3 regions of the Psychrobium sp. 1_MG-2023 genome follow, and region 1 is predicted to be linked to each of the others. Evidence: predicted binding sites of a transcription regulator. Region 1 holds the regulator's gene; each other region holds the start of a gene.
What was found. Region 1 encodes FNR, which switches genes on or off when oxygen is low (the NO sensors DNR and NnrR bind a similar motif). Its sites were predicted from a motif close to TTGATCTAGATCAA; they were not measured.
Positions count from the first base shown of each region.

Region 2: the regulator FNR is predicted to act here: its motif matches at 2,234-2,247, upstream of Q8W26_RS03550 (acetate kinase).
Region 3: the regulator FNR is predicted to act here: its motif matches at 2,416-2,429, upstream of ccmA (cytochrome c biogenesis heme-transporting ATPase CcmA).

Region 1 covers NZ_JAUYVJ010000017.1:32,124-38,346, forward strand. Annotated here, with positions in the region: gene Q8W26_RS10300 (glucosaminidase domain-containing protein) at 1-478, shown strand, start outside; gene Q8W26_RS10305 (DUF2987 domain-containing protein) at 479-1,144, shown strand; gene ttcA (tRNA 2-thiocytidine(32) synthetase TtcA) at 1,189-2,091, opposite strand; gene uspE (universal stress protein UspE) at 2,188-3,114, opposite strand; gene fnr (fumarate/nitrate reduction transcriptional regulator Fnr) at 3,248-3,979, opposite strand; gene Q8W26_RS10325 (sulfite exporter TauE/SafE family protein) at 4,049-4,744, opposite strand; gene ccoS (cbb3-type cytochrome oxidase assembly protein CcoS) at 4,755-4,931, opposite strand; gene Q8W26_RS10335 (heavy metal translocating P-type ATPase) at 4,928-6,223, opposite strand, start outside.
Region 2 covers NZ_JAUYVJ010000004.1:146,165-152,387, forward strand. Annotated here, with positions in the region: gene pta (phosphate acetyltransferase) at 1-813, opposite strand, end outside; gene Q8W26_RS03550 (acetate kinase) at 817-2,016, opposite strand; gene yfbV (terminus macrodomain insulation protein YfbV) at 2,295-2,732, shown strand; gene Q8W26_RS03560 (hypothetical protein) at 2,739-3,806, shown strand; gene Q8W26_RS03565 (SMP-30/gluconolactonase/LRE family protein) at 3,875-4,750, shown strand; gene rlmA (23S rRNA (guanine(745)-N(1))-methyltransferase) at 4,834-5,640, opposite strand; gene Q8W26_RS03575 (GNAT family N-acetyltransferase) at 5,702-6,199, opposite strand.
Region 3 covers NZ_JAUYVJ010000037.1:28,772-34,994, forward strand. Annotated here, with positions in the region: gene ccmE (cytochrome c maturation protein CcmE) at 1-29, opposite strand, end outside; gene ccmD (heme exporter protein CcmD) at 13-231, opposite strand; gene Q8W26_RS15940 (heme ABC transporter permease) at 231-974, opposite strand; gene ccmB (heme exporter protein CcmB) at 1,009-1,695, opposite strand; gene ccmA (cytochrome c biogenesis heme-transporting ATPase CcmA) at 1,703-2,335, opposite strand; gene ccmI (c-type cytochrome biogenesis protein CcmI) at 2,454-3,686, opposite strand; gene Q8W26_RS15960 (heme lyase CcmF/NrfE family subunit) at 4,080-6,065, shown strand; gene Q8W26_RS15965 (DsbE family thiol:disulfide interchange protein) at 6,098-6,223, shown strand, end outside.

The sequences.
Region 1 (6,223 bases):
TCAGCGCTATAGTGAACTCGCACAATACTACCAGCATAAAAGTAATGACGTAAATGCTGATTCAATCGCTAAGCTATTAAGTCGTGTTGACATTATTCCTGAAGAGTTAGTGATGGTGCAAGCTGCAAATGAGTCTGGCTGGGGCACATCTCGCTTTGCAAGACTTGGCCTTAATTTTTTTGGCCAATGGTGCTTCACGCAAGGCTGTGGTTTAATTCCCCAATCTAGAAATGAAGGGGCTAATCATGAAGTGCGCGTTTTTGACTCTGTTGATCAATCAATTGCTAGTTACCTTCGAAATTTAAACACTCACCCGGCATATCAACACTTACGTGAGATACGATTAGAGTTGCGTCAGAATAATTTAGAAGTTAACCCAGAGCATTTAGCGCCAGGATTACTCAATTACTCAGAACGCCAACACGACTATGTCATCGAGTTATTACAAATGTTAAGACACAATAAGGCTTTCCTTTAAATGAAAAAAAGATTTGCGACATTAGCAACAGTATTACTACTGTCTGGTACAGTGCAGGCAGACGTTGAAACATCCTTTACCTATGGTGGGATTTATAAGAGCCTGAAAACCGCACAAAGCTCTGAGTTTTCACAGTTGTCTCTTAATTTTGTGTTATTAGAAAACACGACTAAAACATTATGCCCAACCTCAGATGTCTATCTCAGTGATGGTGAAAACAGATATGATATTAGTATGTCTGATGATGGTGAGCTGTTAATACCTTTAGACAAAAAATTAAAAAAAGATCGTGCAACTATTACTTTAAAGACACCTAAAGCAAATATGTGTCACCTATCGATGCAAATTGAGGTAGCGGAGTTTGAGCTTGAAAATACATCATCACGCAATGTTAAATCATGGGTGAAACAATTAAACGGCCTTTATGAAACATTAGCGGGTTGGCCTGGTAAATATTTTATGCCAGAGCTAACGGGGTTAGTACTCGAATTTGAGGCAAATGGCACTTCAGCAGTCTATCGTTCAGTGACGGGAGATCAGACATTTAAAGTGGACAGTGATGGCAAACTAAACTTGAGTGTCGACACGATTAATGCACTTGATACATCTGGCAAGTTTGTATTTAGTCAGTCAGTGGTTGCAGCCAAACCGATTCTTGAAAAATAACACAAGCACCCAATAGGGTGCTTTTAGTTATTTACTGCAGTGCATTAGCTTAATTCTACGATTTGAACATCAGAATTACTGGCAGCAGATTGTTTGACTACTGGCTGATCAAATGCGGTATCTCCACCCTCTATCAATGCGTCAGCAGTGATCTCTTTAAAGTTAAATAGGTCACTATCAGCAAGGTGGGAAGGAACGACATTTTGCATTGCTGTAAACATTGACTCAATACGTCCAGGGAAACGTTGAGACCAGTCGTTAAGCATCGCTTTAACTGCCTGGCGTTGCAGATTTTCTTGCGAGCCACACAAATTACAAGGAATTATCGGAAACTGCTTTAACTGAGCAAACTTTGCAATATCTGATTCAACACAATAGGCGAGGGGACGAATAATAATGTGTTCGCCATTATCACTGCCAAGCTTTGGTGGCATCGATTTTAACTTACCGCTGTAAAACATATTGAGCATCATTGTTTCAAGCATATCATCTCGATGATGACCCAGTGCAATCTTTGTGGCCCCAAGCTCTTTGGCAGTTCGATATAAAATTCCACGACGCATTCGTGAACACAGTGAGCAAGTTGTTTTTCCAGGCTCTATCTTATCCATGACAATTGAATAAGTATCTTCCTCGACTATTTTATAGTCGACACCGATACTATCCAGATAGGTTGGTAATACATGTTCAGGAAAACCTGGTTGTTTTTGATCAAGGTTAACAGCAACGATATCAAAATGGATTGGTGCTCGCTTTTTTAATGAGCACAAAATATCTAATAGCGCGTAACTGTCTTTACCACCAGATAAACAGACCATGACTTTATCGCCGTCTTCAATCATATTAAAATCACTGATGGCTTTACCAACATGACGAGAAAGACGTTTATCTAACTTCTTTAGTTTAGCTTTATCTTGAGTTGATTGTTGTTCAGGGCTTGATTGCATTTATCTAGGTACCACGGCGTTAAAAAGGCCGCTATTATAATGCGACCTAGTTCAGTAATGCAAAATTACCGCTTAAATAAACGGATTGTTACGATATTAATCACTTTGTACTGGCGAAACAAAACCATCGGGTTTGATAGCCAGTAAGTCACAGTCGATCTGATCAATGATATGCTCTGCAGTATTGCCTATAAACGCGGCTGATAATCCCGTTCGGCCTATTGTGCCGATAATCACTAATTCAGCATCAAGTTCTTTAGCTACTTCGGGAATCACATCCTCTGCTAAACCTTCTTTGATGATACAACAGCTTGTTGCAAGGTCATACTGTTGCGCCAATTGTTCTGTTGCTTGTAAGTGATGCTTATAGACCGAGCTATTATATTCTTGGGTGTTAAATTCAGGGATTTCAATTGCTATGTTGACTGGGGTTCCTGGAAAGCTATTGACAACTTTGACGTTGCCATTGATGACTTTCCCAAGATCAGTTGCATGCTGCATGACTTTTTGGTTGAGATAAATATGATCTTCATCTTCTGATACGGCATTAATTGCTGTGACAATTTGGCCGTCTTCGGGCCAGTCATGCTCTTTAACTAACAAGACGTCGCATGGTGATTTGCGTAACAAGTGCCAATCTGTAGGTGTGAAAATCACAGACTTTAATTTGTCATGCTTATGCGTTGATTTGACGAGTAAGTCAATTTGATGCTGTTGAACGTGCTTAATAGCGGCTTCGAAAGGGCGATTAAACCAAGAAACCGTTGTTTCGATCGTCAAATCATCATACTGTGCAGCTAATTCCAGAAGCCATTGTCTTTGCTGTTCTACAACACCGCTACGCATTGCTTCACGTTCATCTTGTGACAACATAGAGGTCATCTCATACGAAAGATCATAGATACATAGGAATAATGATATCTTCGCACCATAACTTCTGGCTAAGAATGCGGCTCGTGCAAGGCTTGGTTGTTCTTGTTTGCTTGGATCAACCATCACCAATATATTCTTGTATTCCATCATAAGACTACCAATAGTTTATTTTAATATACTATTGATAATAGCTTGAATCGTTACTAAGACAATATGGTTTAGGTCAAATTTTTGTTAAATAGACAAAAAAAGCCAGCGAGGCTGGCTTTTGGCGAAGAGATATTTATGAAGAGGTTGTCACACCACTCAGTTGAGCGAGAGCTTGTTTGTCAACAATCGTTATGTACTTACCTTGGACTTCAATCAGGTTATTCTTTTGAAAGCGCCCTAATAAGCGAGAGATAGTTTCAACAGTTAAACCAAGGTAGTTACCGATGTCTCCACGTGTCATCGTTAAGCGAAACTCTTTAGAAGAAAGACCTCGTTCACCATGACGGTCACCAAGACTATCGATGAATGTTGCTAAGCGCTCTTCAGCACTCCGCTTGCTAAGTAGCATCAACATGGTTTGATCGTTAAGAATTTCATCACTCATTAGGCGTAGCATCTGTTGACGTAGACGGGGCATACGACCTGAGAGTTGATCTACTGTATCAAATGGGATTTCACAAACCATTGAAGTTTCTAAAGCGACGGCAAAGCTTTGGTGTATTTCACGGCCGATGCTATCAAACCCAACAATATCACCCGCTAGATTAAACGACGTGACTTGCTCATGGCCATCAGGTGTTATTATATAGCTTTTAAAACTTCCAGAACGAATAGCATAAAGAGAACTTAATGGTTCACCTGCACTACAGATCAGTTCACCTTTTTGAATCGGTTTTTTTCGCTCGATGATGTTATCAAGCTGTCCCATTTCTGTATCATTTAATGTAAATGGAATACATAAATCAGCCATACTGCAGTTTTGACAGTGAATGCTATTGCTTCCAGAACAAGATTGAGAACTCATAATTTACTAGATTTCCGATTTACAATTGAGTTGACAGGATAGTACCATTTATTAATCGATTGAGCGAGATCAATTTATTAACATATTTAGACTTGTAATTGTGATATTAAGCCCATAACAGATTATTAACAAAGCACCAACAGTTCGAAACCAAACATGGCTAAGTAATTGATTAAGGTAGGTTGAGAATAGACCTAGAGCAAACAAGGCTGGCAACGTGCCAAGTCCAAAACCCAGCATGATCTGAGCGCCAGACGTGGCGTTCGCTGAAGCAGCTGCCCAAGTAAGAGTGGTATACACAAGCCCGCATGGTAACCATCCCCAAATAACACCAAAAGGAAATGCAGAAAGTGGTGTTGAAAAAGGGATGAATCGCTTGCCCAATGGCATAATCAGTGGCCAGATAAGTTTACCAATAACTTCTGTTTTTTGAACCAAATTAAGCCAACGCCCGATATAAAGACCTATGACGACCAACATCAGACCTGAGAAAAGTTTGATGATTTGCAAAAAAATCGCTGATTTAAGCGCGAAAAAGCCAAAGGAATAGCCGATTAAAGCACCGGCTATACAATAGCTTACGATTCGGCCACAGTTATAACTTAATATGTAGAGTAACTTATACTTAAGTGCATGCTGGTGATGTAAAGGCAGATTATTAGAAAAGGCACCTACGATGCCGCCACACATGCCAAAGCAATGACCCGCGCTAAACAGCCCGACAATAACAGCGGCATAAAAGTCATATTCAGTAGCATCAAACATAGCAGTTACATTAGCGTTTAGGGTTGTCTGTTTTATTAGACGATGTGTCGTCTTCATCAAATAGGATATTTGAACCTTGACGGTCTAAATCTTCAAACTGGTCACTCTTGACTGCCCAGAAAAAGAAATAAATCGCAATAACGACGATGATCAAAGCAACAGGGATTAAAAGTAGAATAATATTCATGATTTAACCTTTAATAAACGTAACGAGTTAACTACTACGATGAGTGAACTAAGTGACATACCTAAGGCAGCTAACCAAGGAGGTAATAATCCAATCAAAGCAAAAGGGACTGCGGTTAGGTTGTAACCTAATGCCCAGCAAAAGTTTTGGATGATGATACGTTTGACTTTCTTTGCGAGGTCTATGGCATCAGCAACCTTTGAAAGGTCGTCGTGCAATAAGACAATATCAGCACTAGACTTTGCAATATCTGAACCTGTACCCATAGCGAATGAGAGTGGTGCACCTGCAAGGACAGGAGCGTCATTAACACCGTCGCCAAACATCGCAACCACTTTTTTCGGGTTTGTCTGTAATGTATTGAGATAATTTAGTTTCTGACTAGGTGTATTACCTCGTTCAACCTGGTTAACACCTAACTTATCGCCAACAAACAATGCATGGGTAGAATTATCACCAGTGAGTAATGTTGTTTCAATATTGTGACTTGAGAGGTAGGTAATTAGCGGCTCGCTCGCCTCACGGATATCGTCTTCTAGATAACAAGTTGCTATATGTTCGTCATTTTTACTGAGGTAGATAACCACGCGTTGTTGCTGTTCTTTATCATCAACGGATGAGAGTCCAATAAAACCGTTATGGCCGAGTTTGTAGTGATCGCCGTCAATATCACCCTCAATGCCAGCGCCAGAAATACTCTTGACATTGATAGCGCGAAGATCATTATTGAAATATTGACTGAAAGCGGCTGCAATAGGGTGTTGAGACTCAGCTTCAAGTGCTGCAATTAACGAAAGAACTTGTGTGCGCTCTAGTGCTGTGTCTAACTGACTGACCCGAAATTTACCAGTGGTTAACGTACCCGTTTTGTCAAAGCAGATGTGGTTAACTTTAGTCAGAGTATCTAAGGCATTACCACGCTTTAATAGCATGCCTAACTTGGTCATAGCAGATCCAGCGGCTGTATAAGCAGAAGGGGTTGCCAAGCTTAGAGCACAAGGGCAGGTTGCAACGAGAACAGCTAACGCAATCCAAAAGGCATCAGGGTTCCCAGCAAGGCTCCATCCTATGTAAGCAAAAGAAGCGAGCAAAAGAATACCAACAACAACATATTGGGATAACCGATCTGCGAGTGTAGCTAGATAAGGCTTATCTTGTGATGCTTGCTCTTGTAAACGAATGATCTGTGTGATGAGTTGGTTACTTCGTTCAACTTTAACTTCAAAACGAATGGGACTATCTATATTAATAGTACTGGCGTAAACCCAATCATTGATTTGTTTACTGACTGG
Region 2 (6,223 bases), on a different contig from region 1:
TTTGTCAGCGTTAAAGTTGTCAACCATATTGGGAATACTTCGTGCGCAGAAACTAATGCTGCGCAGTCTACGCGAATGCAGCTGTCCTTCATTGATGACTTTGGCTTTTAAGTGATTAGCTAAGTCAATCACTCTTGGTGCGATAATCTTCTCGTTCCATGGTACATAACCCAGAACACGAATCGGACTGCGGCCAAACAGTTGGAAAACTTCCATTTGTTTTTGATGTGTTCCTGATAAGCTTCCAGCTAAGTCCGGTCGAATAACGCCATGTTCATCGATAGGGGCATTAATTTGGTTAACGATACAGCCTAAAATACGCTCTGAGCTCGTGCCCCCAAAACTTTGACAAGCAATTTCAATCCGCTCTTTTTGTTGAATAGCACTATCTGCACCCGGAGAGGTGACGAAAACAACCTCGGCATCAAGTGCCGTAGCAATTTTATTATTGAGTCTTGAAGAGTATTGTTGCTTTCGAGTGGGGACCATCCCTTCTATGACTAAAATATCATTACCTTCAAGGGCTTTATTAGCACGCTCTACGATTTCTTCAAGCAGGGTATCGGCTTTATTACCACTCATTAAGTTGGCAACATAGCTCGGTGCGAAAGGCTGCGGTGGTTTAATGTTTGGGTTAAGCCCAATGATGGCGGTTGAACGCTCAGGCCCTGTATCACCGTTACTTGGCTGGGCAATGGGTTTAAAGAAATTCACTTTAATACCGTGACGCTCTAAGGCATGAACAATCCCCATACTCACTGAGGTCAAGCCGACACCAAACCCAACAGGGACTAACATTATCGTTCTAGCCATAACTTATTGCTCCTGTTGAATTAAGCGAATTGAGTCTTGGGCAATGACAAGCTCTTCATTAGTCGGGATGACGATTGCCTGCGGACCTGCATTATTAGTGATGATGCCAGAAGCGCCAAAACGTGCGGCTTGGTTTTTGTCGTGATCGACTTTAAAACCAAAGATTGAGAGTTGTCGTAACACATTTTCACGAATCATGTCTGAGTTTTCGCCGATGCCTCCTGTAAACACCACTGCATCGAGCTGACCTAGCGGGACAGTATAAGAGGCAATGTATTTTGCCAGACGATAACAAAATATGTCTAATGCAAGACGAGCCCCTTCGTGGCCTTGTTCAGCTTCCTCTTCCAATACTCGGCAATCATTAGATAGCTGAGATAAACCAAGTAAGCCACTCTCTTTATTGAGCAGTTGATTAACCTGTGCTTGCTGATAACCGAGTTGGTCAATCAAAAAGTGGGAGATTGCAGGGTCTATATCACCACAGCGAGTTCCCATCACTAAACCTTCTAACGGCGTTAGACCCATACTTGTGTCAACACTTTGCCCGTTTTTTATCGCAGTGACACTTGCCCCATTACCAAGGTGAGCGCTAATGATGTTGAGTTGATCACGTTCGATTCCTAATAATTGAGAAGCTTGCTGGGTCACATAAAAATGGCTAGTACCGTGAAAACCATAACGGCGGATACCGTGTTCTTCGTAAAGTGAATAAGGCAAAGGGTACAGGTAAGCCTTTGCAGGGATCGTTTGATGGAAGGCCGTATCAAAGACCGCCACTTGCGGTAATTGATTAAATGCTTGCTGCGCTGCTTTGATACCTATGATATTCGCTGGGTTATGCAATGGGGCTAGCTGTGAAACTTGCTCTATCTGCGATAATACTTGCGGGGTAATAATGACAGACTCTGTAAAGGCTTCACCGCCATGCACGACGCGATGACCTACGGCGACAACATGAGTTGCAAGTTGATGCTGTTGCAAAAACGCAACTACAGTGTCTATGGCCTGTTGATGAGCGGCTTGGGCAGGCAATGTAACACGGTGTTTATTGCCTTGATATTTTATCGTGATAATAGGAGAGTCACTTGCCAACGAATCTGCCAATCCGCTTAATATTTGTTGTTGGGTTTGGGTGTCAATCAATGCGAACTTCAGCGAGGAGCTGCCGCAGTTTAATATAAAAACAAGCTTATCTGTCATTATTACTACCAGTAAATTAAACGTTTCAATAACCGCACACATTTTGTGCTTGTATTGTGTTGAAGGTGAACTAGTTATGGACTGTTGATTGTGTATTGCGATACAGTATGTTGAAACTTCGAAGATATTTAGCAAAAATAGCAAACACAGCACATAAAGTGTGTAAGCTGTATTATACTATGGGATAAGAGATAAACTAGTTCCACTTAGAGTTTTATTAATTTAAATCAACTGTAGACTATAAAAGATTGCTTTAACACCAATTGTTAGGAAAAAATATGCATGAATTAAAACAATTGATCGAGCAAGGACGACTTTATCAACACTTATGGCCTCAACAACGCGAGTTGTCGGCTATCTTCCCTGAAGGTCGAATTATCGCGCTGTGTAAATTATTACAAAAAGTTGCACCAATGATCGCAAGCCTTTCTTTTGTTGTTCAATTTCTTTATTTTGGTGAAGATGTGATTCCACGCGCACTGGCGATGTCTTTATTAGTGCTAAGCATTCCCTACCAAGGGCTTATCTGGTTGGGACATCGCTCAAAACAACCTTTATCTAGGAATTTATTATCTTGGTGTAGTGAAGTTCGCACTCAAATGATAAATGCTGGTATGTCAGTGAAGCCTATTCATGCCAAAGCAAGTTACATGGATATGGCTCAGTTGTTAAATGATGCTTATTCAAAACTCAATAAAGCCTTTGACTTACCTTAATACTTGATGCCGCTCCTCGACGTAAGCGCTGGTTCAACAGCGCTTAGCCATATTCATCGCCATGGCCTACACCCTGATTATTTCCATACCATGCTCGGCGCGAGCGGTGGGCCCAAATGGTTCACACTGTTTGGCTTAGACTGCTATTTATTTGGTGAGTTTTTTAACGGCCGCACCACACCTCTTCGACTTATAGGCTCATCGGCGGGGGCCTTTCGTTTTTCAGCGCTCGCTCAGGCCAATCCGATTGCAGCGATAAGACGTTTGGCTGATGACTATGCCGCTTTAGATTATCCAAAGGGCGCAACGGCACAAGAAATTGAGCTAAAAAGTATCGCGTTGGTCAACAAAACGTTGGGCGACACGGGTATCAAGGAAATACTAGAAAACCCTATATTTAAAGCCAACTTCATTACCGCGCGCACCCAAGGCCTCCTGTCGAGTGAGGTCTCGTTATTACAACTGTTTGGCTTGCTCAACGCATTCTGTGCAAATAGAATTGAGCGTTCAAGGCTTAATAAGCATTGTAAACGCATTGTTATTGGCGCTGATGTGAAGAGTTTAGTTATCTCAGATTTACATGGTTTAGACACTTGTTACGTTGAACTAACACCTGATAATATAAAACAATCACTTCTTGCTTCCGGTGCTATACCGATGTTGCTGCCCGGAATACCTCATATTAATGGGGCACCGCCCGGTGTCTTTCGAGATGGTGGATTAATCGATTATCATTTTAATAGTAAATTTGAAGGGAGTGAAGAGCAGCCTCTAGTGTTGTACCCTCACTTTACTAATCAACCAAAAGCAGGATGGTTTGATAAAAATCTTAAGCGTAAGCCTCTCGACGCACATTATGATAATGTGGTTATGTTAACACCGACAAAAGATTTCATCAGGCAGTTACCGTTACAGAAAATTCCAGATAGAAATGACTTTAAAACCATGAGTTTAACTCAGAGGCAAACCTATTGGGGCGAGGTGATGAAACAAAGTCATCTACTCGCGCAAGAATTTCATACGCTAGTCACTAAACAACAGCTAGATCATATTAAACCATTGAAATTGAATTGATTAGGCTTTTTTTTGTCAATACTTTGGTGCTAGTATCAAGAGCATTATATTTCTCAACAGCTAATTTTATGAATCATAATCTGAAATACCGTGTTGCTTTCGTTCTTTCATCATTTATATCGATTTCTGCTTTTGCTAATTCACCAAAGCCGGTGAGAGACAGTATTGATCTAGTCGCAGAGTCGACGTTTACCCAAGGTGTTGAAGGACCGGTTGTTGGCCCTCATGGTTACTTATACGCGGTTAATTTCTCAAAGCAAGGTACCATTGGCAAGATAGACTCGAAGGGAAGCGCGCAATTATATGTAGCATTACCTGAGGGAAGTACGGGAAATGGATTACAATTTTCTCCATCAGGTTTGTTGTATGTTGCCGATTACACTGGACACAACATTTTAATGGTTGATCCAAAAACAAAAAGTGTTTCGGTTCATGCTCATAATGCAGAAATGAATCAGCCCAATGATATTGCGATGATGAGCGATGGGACTTTGTTTGCCAGTGATCCTAATTGGTCGAAAGGAAATGGTCAACTGTGGCGTATTAGCCCGGATGGGCAAACGCAACGAATGGCGGAAAACCTAGGAACGACTAACGGTATTGCTATCAGCCCAAACGAGAAAATATTATATGTTAATGAGAGTGTTCAACGTAAAGTATGGGCATACGATCTTGATAAGAACCATAATATTAGTAACAAGCGCCTGTTGATCGAATTTAACGAGCATGGGCTTGATGGCATGCGTTGTGACAAACTTGGCAACCTCTATATCGCCCGCTATGGAGCTGGGGTTGTATTAAAAGTAACGCCGCAAGGGCGCGTGATAAAAGAGTTTCGTCTTAAGGGCTTATTTCCAACAAACGTCGCCTTATCAAATGATCAGTCACGCCTTTATGTCACAATGCAAAAGCGTGGGTCTGTTGAGTATCTCGTATTAAACTAGTCACGCTGTTTATTGTAATGTCCCGATGTCATAACCGGAGTTACGTCCTGTCAGGGGAGGTTAATTGACACTAATAGCTTAAACTACTCCAGAGTCTGATAGAGGTTAATCACGAAATCCAATTCAATATTAAGATTCTGAGCCTGTTGGATTTGCTCGGTGATTACTTCATTTGCTTTCCACGCAAATGGCGTCATTTGTAATAGGGCGACACGATGTTCATCAGTTGGGCAAATTGTGAAACTGAAATTTTCGCTGCTCATGCGTTTAAAACCTTTAAACACTGTGTCTTGAGTATCATGAGCCCTAACATCTTGATAAATATACTCTCTGAGCTGCCAGAGGTGGCGAGGACCAGGGGTAATTGTCAGTAGCAGCCCTTTGTCAGTTACTACACGCTTTAACTCATCCTCATTTGCTGGTGCATAAACCTTTAAGATTAAGTCGATACAGTTATCAACTAATGGTAATTTATCTGAGCTAGCGACACTATAATGCCCTTGTTTGTCTTGCTTAGCAGCTTTAATAATCGCGGGTTTGGATATATCGACCCCGTAAGTGTCTAACGATGTCACTCTTTGCTTAACCTGTCTTGTGTAGTAGCCTTCACCACAACCTAAATCGAGTAGGGTAGACACTTGCTGCTGCTTAATTATTTGGGCAATTTTTTCAGCTAACGGCTGATAATAGTCTGCATTAAGAAAGTCATGACGAGCGCTAATCATTTCTTTACTATCTCCAGGTTGCTTTGACTTTTTACGTTGAACGGGTAATAGATTGAAATACCCTTGCTTGGCTCGATCAAACTGGTGGTTGTTACTACAACTTAGGTTGGTATGGCTTGGTGATAGCACGAGCTGCTGATCGCAAATAGGACAGGCGTAAAACATAGACAAAGATGTTCTCAAGATGGAAAAACAGGCGCATTGTAGTGTAAAAACGCCTGTAGTGCTAGTTAAGTGCTTTTTCTAGGATAGCAACGTCATGATATTGAGCAAATTTCAAACCTGATTCGGTTAAAGTGCCAATATGCTTAAAGTCGAAGTTCTGGTGTAATTTGACTGACTCTGGGTTTGGCAAGGTGATTAAGCTGTATGCTCTGTGGAATTGGTGTTTTTCGAGCGCCTCAAACAAATAACGGAACAAGATTTTACCGACGCCTTTAAGTTGGCAAGCTGGAGATTTATAAATAGTGATTTCGGTCGAGTTAGCATAAGCGGCTTTTAGGTTGTAAGGACTATTAAACGCAAATGCAACCACTTGTTCATGGTGCACAGCAACTAATACTTCGTTGCGAGGGGAGCTTTTAATATGTTTAAACCAAGCTTGTCGCTTCTCTGAAGGCCAAGGTTTTAAATCGAAAGTTGCTGCTGAGTGACGAATATAGTGATTATAAATTGAATCAATTTCAGTGAGATCATCGAGGGTGGCTTGACGGATTTTTAGCATATCTTTAATAGGTTCCTCGTTGTT
Region 3 (6,223 bases), on a different contig from region 1:
GCGAGGCGCTTTTTACGTCTTGGGTTCATTGCTATTTTTTCCTTTACGAAGTTGTTTTAATTTCTCATCACGTTGTTGCTTACTCTGTATTTCTCGCAGTAAGCTTTTACGGCGACGAACGCTAACTACTGTGAGTGAAATAATTAAAAAGAAAGCACAGCCATAAGAGAGCCACACAAAAAAAGCGTAGCCTCCCATGTCGATAAAGTCATTGAAGTTAGCAAAGTGCATTATTTTAACTCCTTAGCGATTAACTCTTTAACCCATGGACGCATCGCGTTGCGGGCGATAACTTCATTTCTAAAGCGGATTAATGTAATTGCGCCGATCATTAATACAAACCCTAATATATTGACTAACAGAGGAAGTAACATATCGGTGCTCATCGATGGCTTATCTAACTTCGAGATTGTGGCGCCTTGGTGCAAAGTGTTCCACCACTCAACGGAATACTTGATGATTGGAATATTGACCACACCTACTAAGGTTAAAATGCCTGCTGCTCGTCCTGCTAAAACTTTGTCATCAAATGCATTATGTAATGCAATGATTCCAAGATAGAGGAACAATAAAATAAGCTCTGAGGTTAAACGTGCGTCCCAGACCCACCATGTACCCCACATAGGTTTACCCCATGCAGCACCAGTGATTAAAGCAATGGTAGTTAAAACAGCACCAATTGGAGCCATCGCTGCCGCCGCCGCATCTGCAAGTTTTAGTTGCCATACCATAGAGACTAACGCTGCTGTTGCCATAGCCATGTAAACTGACATTGAGAGTGTCGCAGCAGGGACATGGACATAAATAATGCGATAGCTTTCGCCTTGTTGATAATCAACGGGAGCAAAGCCTAGTGCCCAAATGATACCAATGAGCAATGTTGTAATGCTTAAAACTGAGAACCAAGGTAGTAGCGTTGAGGCTAACTGATAACTTCGTTCTGGTTTCGCATATGGGTGTAACCACTTCCACATAATTCAATCCAATCAATAATTAATAATAAAACTGTTAATTTGTACTCACGCGTAGCGCTGCACCAATTGCAAAAGGGGCGAGTGTCAGCGCACCGACTAATAATGCCGCAATAATCGCTAAGTGACCACTATACGGCAGTCCAAGTGCCGCGGCTTCAATTGCGCCGGTAGCAAAGATAAGTACTGGTATATAGAGCGGCAAAATTAAGAGACTTAATAAGACGCCGCCTTTTTTAATACCAACGGTGAGTGCGACACCAATGGCACCAATTAAACTTAAGATTGGTGTTCCTAGGGCTAGCGTTGCCAGCATTGCTCCATAAGCATTTGTTTCTAGTTGAAGAAGCAAGGCTAATAATGGTGCCGCTAAAATAATAGGAATACCGGTTAAAATCCAATGCGCTAGAACCTTAGCAAACACCATAATAAAAAGCGGTTGTGGACTGAGCAGCATTTGTTCGAGGCTACCGTCACTATAATCATTTTTAAATAAACGTTCTAAAGAGAGCAGGGCGGATAAGAGCGCGGCTACCCAAATAATCCCCGGAGCAATACGAGTGAGCGTGTTACCTTCTGGGCCAATACCTAGTGGAAATAATGTAATCACGATAACAAAGAAAATTAATGGATTGAACACATCGCCTTTATTACGCACAGCAACTTTTAAGTCGCGCATTAGCACAATTGAGAATGTTTGCCAGTATGATAATGGTTGATTCATCGCTTGGTTACTCGAAGTTATAGTCAAGCGTGATACGCTTTAAACGTTGCGCGCCGATTTGAATGTCTTGATGACTCGTCAAAATAACACAGCCGCCATTATCAATATGGTGGATGAACAACCGCTCTAACTTTTCAACGCCAGTTTTATCAATGGCTGTAAATGGCTCATCTAAAATCCAAATTTTACTGTGGCTTTGCCATAATCTGGCCAAAGCAATACGCCGATTTTGCCCAGCAGAAAGAAAAGCGGCAGGGGCGTGCTCAAACCCAGTTAAATTTACCTGATCGAGGGCTTGCTCTAAGCCTGTTGTGTCGTCATTTTGTAACTGTAAATTAAACGCGAGGTTTTGTTCGGCAGAAAGCTCACTCTTCACACCAGCAAGGTGGCCGATAAAAGTTAGATCGTTATAAAACTCTTCTCGAACCTGAGTGATATCTTGCTGCTTGTAATTGACTCTGCCGTCGTATGGACGAGATAACCCTGCAAGAATACGCAACAAACTTGTTTTCCCTGCACCATTGGGCCCTTCCACTTGGATAAGCTCACCAGCTGTGACTTCAAAAGATAGCTGGTCAAACAAGATACGATCTTCACGTATACACGTTAGTTGGTCTGCGGATAATAACAAGTCACTCATGGCTACTATATTTAATCTCGATAAAATCGTGCCATTTTAGCATGGACGATTTTATTTTTATAAATACTATTAGCCTCAAATTGATTTAACTCACTCTAAGGCAATAATTATTTGGGCTTTATTCTACAACACTATTAATAACTAATTGATAAGGTTGCTCGTGATTAACCTTCGCTGATTCAATCATCCCTTTGAAGTCTCCTGGCTTAATGCCAGCACTGCCAGATTTTGAAATAATCGCGAATAATTGAACGTGTTCATGTTGGCTTATTTTTGCTACAGGTGTCATCGCGCGTCGATCGTCTAAACGAATCTCTGTCGGTAAGTCGGCAACCGTCAGCTTGACGGCTGCTAATGGCATCCGAGTTCCATTAGTTGGAATCGCGTAAATAAACACACTTTGCTCTGGCAGGTATTGTCCTGCTAAGTCATCAGAAATACTGACTACTAATGTGACGCCATCGTTAGATATCGCTGGCTTTGGCAGTTCAGGCATTGGTTCACCCGTTGCTTCGAGACGCTGTCTAGCCGTTTCCATTGCACGGGTTAACGCCGGAACATCTGTTCCTGGGCGTCCGTTATTTAACACGCGTTGCCAGTGGATCATTGCTTGGGCAAATTTCTCATTAACAAAACTATCCATACCAAGTAGTACTAAGCTTGAAACATCTTCTGGGTCGATTGTCAGTGCGCGTTTAACTAATGCTGCTGCTTCAGGTGTCATTTGTTGGTTATTTTTATAATAGAGCGCTTGTGCCTGCGGACCGATAAACTCGGCATGCTCACCTTCTATAGTAATCAACTTCTCGAACGCTGCGATAGCATTATCAAATTGCTGTGCCGTAATATAGGCATGGGCTAAACTAAAGAGTTGTTGAGTGTTGGCTGGTTCTTCAGCGACTTTTTTCTCTAATTGTTGCAATGAGGCTAGAAACTTTTGCTGTTGAGAAGCAGCTTTATCTTCAAAAATTTGTTTTTGGGCGATCTCGGTAGAAAAACCGGTCTTTAAATACATTGGGATTGTTACGGCAAATAAGGTGATGCTAGCGAAGACCGGCCATAAGATATTGCGCTGGGTAGTAGCGACTTGGTCTTCTGCGGCAGACTCTTCTTGAATAAGCTTTCGCCCAAGTTCTGTTTTAAGTGTTTCGAATTCTTCTGCACTTAAAATATTGTCTTGGTGTTGTTGTTCTAATTTTGCGAGAGACTGATGGTAACTTTCTTTATTGGCTTGTGAGCGAACATTTGTTTGTACCGCTTGTTCCTTATTATTTCGAAGGTATGGCCACCATAGCATTACTAGCGCAATGGCTAAAATACACGCAATACCAATCCACAGGTTCGTTGTCATTGTTGACTCTCTACAGCTAAGCAAAATTTATTTGGACGCGATTGTACGTTAATTTTCCCCTTGAGGTACAGTTACAGCGATATTTTTTGCACTAAATCGTACTCAGTGTAAATAAAGTTAAAAATCGCGGAACTTATCGAACGCACTTGAGTCAGAGGTGGCTAGGTGATTCCCTTTCAATGAGCATTTGCTGAATTTATTAGACTATTGAATCAAGAAATCAATCAAAAAATAGTTTTGAACTGGGTATGATCTGTCTAGAAAAAACTTATCATTTTTGCTTTCGGTCAATATTTTTAATTTTTGCAAGCGAATTGATTAAGGGATGTTTGATTAAATAAGTTATCATAGCCCACGTGTAATTAGTTATATATTGAGATCTGAGGAAGTACAATGATCCCTGAATTAGGAAATTTCTCGTTAATCGTCGGACTAGCGTTTGCGGTTTGTTTGAGTATTATTCCATTGGTTGGTGTTAACCGTAATAACCTAACCTTAGTTCGTTATGCCCGACCTTTAACCTTTGGCATGTTCTTCTTCGTAGCGTTAAGCTATGGCCTTTTAACATATAGCTTTATTATCGATGACTTTTCGATTGCCTATATCGTACAGCAATCAAACACCCATCTCCCCATACAATATAAGATAGCCGCAGTATTTGGTGGCCATGAAGGTTCGTTATTGTTTTGGATCTTAACTTTGTGTATATGGGCAGTCGCGTTAGCGATGACCAGTCGCAATCTCGATGAGGCCTTTGTTGCTAGAGTCTTGGCTATTTTAGGTATGATTGCTGCGGGCTTCTTCTTCTTCACACTATTAACCTCTAACCCGTTTAACCGTATTATTTTTGATATTCCTGTTGAAGGACGAGACCTAAACCCACTACTACAAGATATTGGCTTGATCTTGCATCCACCGATGTTATATCTAGGTTATGTTGGGTTTTCTGTTGCTTTTGCTTTTGCCGTAGCTGCCTTAATGAGTGGACGTATGGATGCGGCATGGGCGCGTTGGACTCGACCTTGGACGTTAGCAGCCTGGGCTTTCCTAACTGGCGGTATCGTATTAGGCAGTTGGTGGGCGTATTATGAACTTGGCTGGGGCGGTTGGTGGTTCTGGGACCCAGTTGAAAACGCTTCATTTATGCCGTGGTTAATTGGTACCGCTTTGATCCACTCTTTATCGGTGACTGAGCAGCGCGGTCAGTTTAGAAACTGGACTGTCTTATTAGCTATTTCAGCATTCTCATTAAGCCTGTTAGGTACATTCTTAGTACGTTCAGGTGTATTGAATTCGGTGCATTCATTTGCAGCCGATCCGTCACGCGGTATGTTTATTCTATTATTATTAGCAATAGCGGTGATTGGCTCGTTAACACTGTTTGCTTTCAAGGCAAGTGACTTAAAAGCACCATCTAATTTTGAACTGTTCTCACGTGAGACATTAATGTTAGTCGGTAATGTTGCCCTGGTTGTGGCAACCGCAACTGTATTACTAGGTACTCTATATCCATTATTGGTCGATGCCTTAGGCATGGGTAAGATTTCAGTTGGTCCTCCGTTCTTTAATGCCGTGTTTAACCCGATAATAAGTGCAATGGTCGTGGTGATGGCCATGGCACCGATCATTCGTTGGAAGAAGAATAAGTCAGGGACATTTGTAAAAGAGTTAGGCCTAATTGCGGTTGTTAGTGTGTTATTTGGCTTAGCATTCCCTGTTGTTTATGGCGGTGAGTTTATTGGTTGGGTTGCTATTGGTATGGGTCTAGCATTTTGGTTAACTGCTGCGACACTAAAAAATGCCAAAATAAATATTACTAACGCACAAGGTAAAGTTGATGTAACTAAACCGACCCAGAGCTATTGGGGAATGGTTGTTGCGCATATCGGTATTGCCATCTCTATTGTTGGTGCAACCTTGGTATCGCATTATGAAACACAACTTGATATTCGTATGGATAGCGGTGATACCGTTAGTTTAAGTGGCTATGAATTCAAGTTAGAACGAGTGATTGATGTTGAAGGTCCTAATTATAGTGCTAAACAGGCACATATAAGCGCATTTGAAGATGGCGAGCAAGTTGCTTTATTAAAACCAGAGCGTCGTGTTTACCTTGTGCAGACAATGGGTATGACAGAAGCAGGAATTGATAGTACGTTGATGCGTGACTTGTTTGTCGCCTTGGGCGATCCGTTAGATAATGATGCTTGGGCAGTTCGTATTTACGTTAAACCGTTTATTAATCTATTATGGCTTGCTGGTGCACTTATCATGGTCGGTGGCTTTATGTGTATGACAGACCGTCGATATCGCTCACGTAAAAAAGCGAAAGCGTCAGACAAAGTAGATGAGGCTGCAGTGAGTGGCCAACCCGCTTAATAGACACAAGAATTAAGGTGAAAAAAGTTAAAATGAAAAGAGCAATTTTATTTTTCCCACTTATCCTATTTATCGTGATCGGGGGCTTTTTATATAAAGGATTATTTTTAAACCCACAGGCGATGCCATCAGCTTTAGAAGGGCAGCCTGTTCCTGAG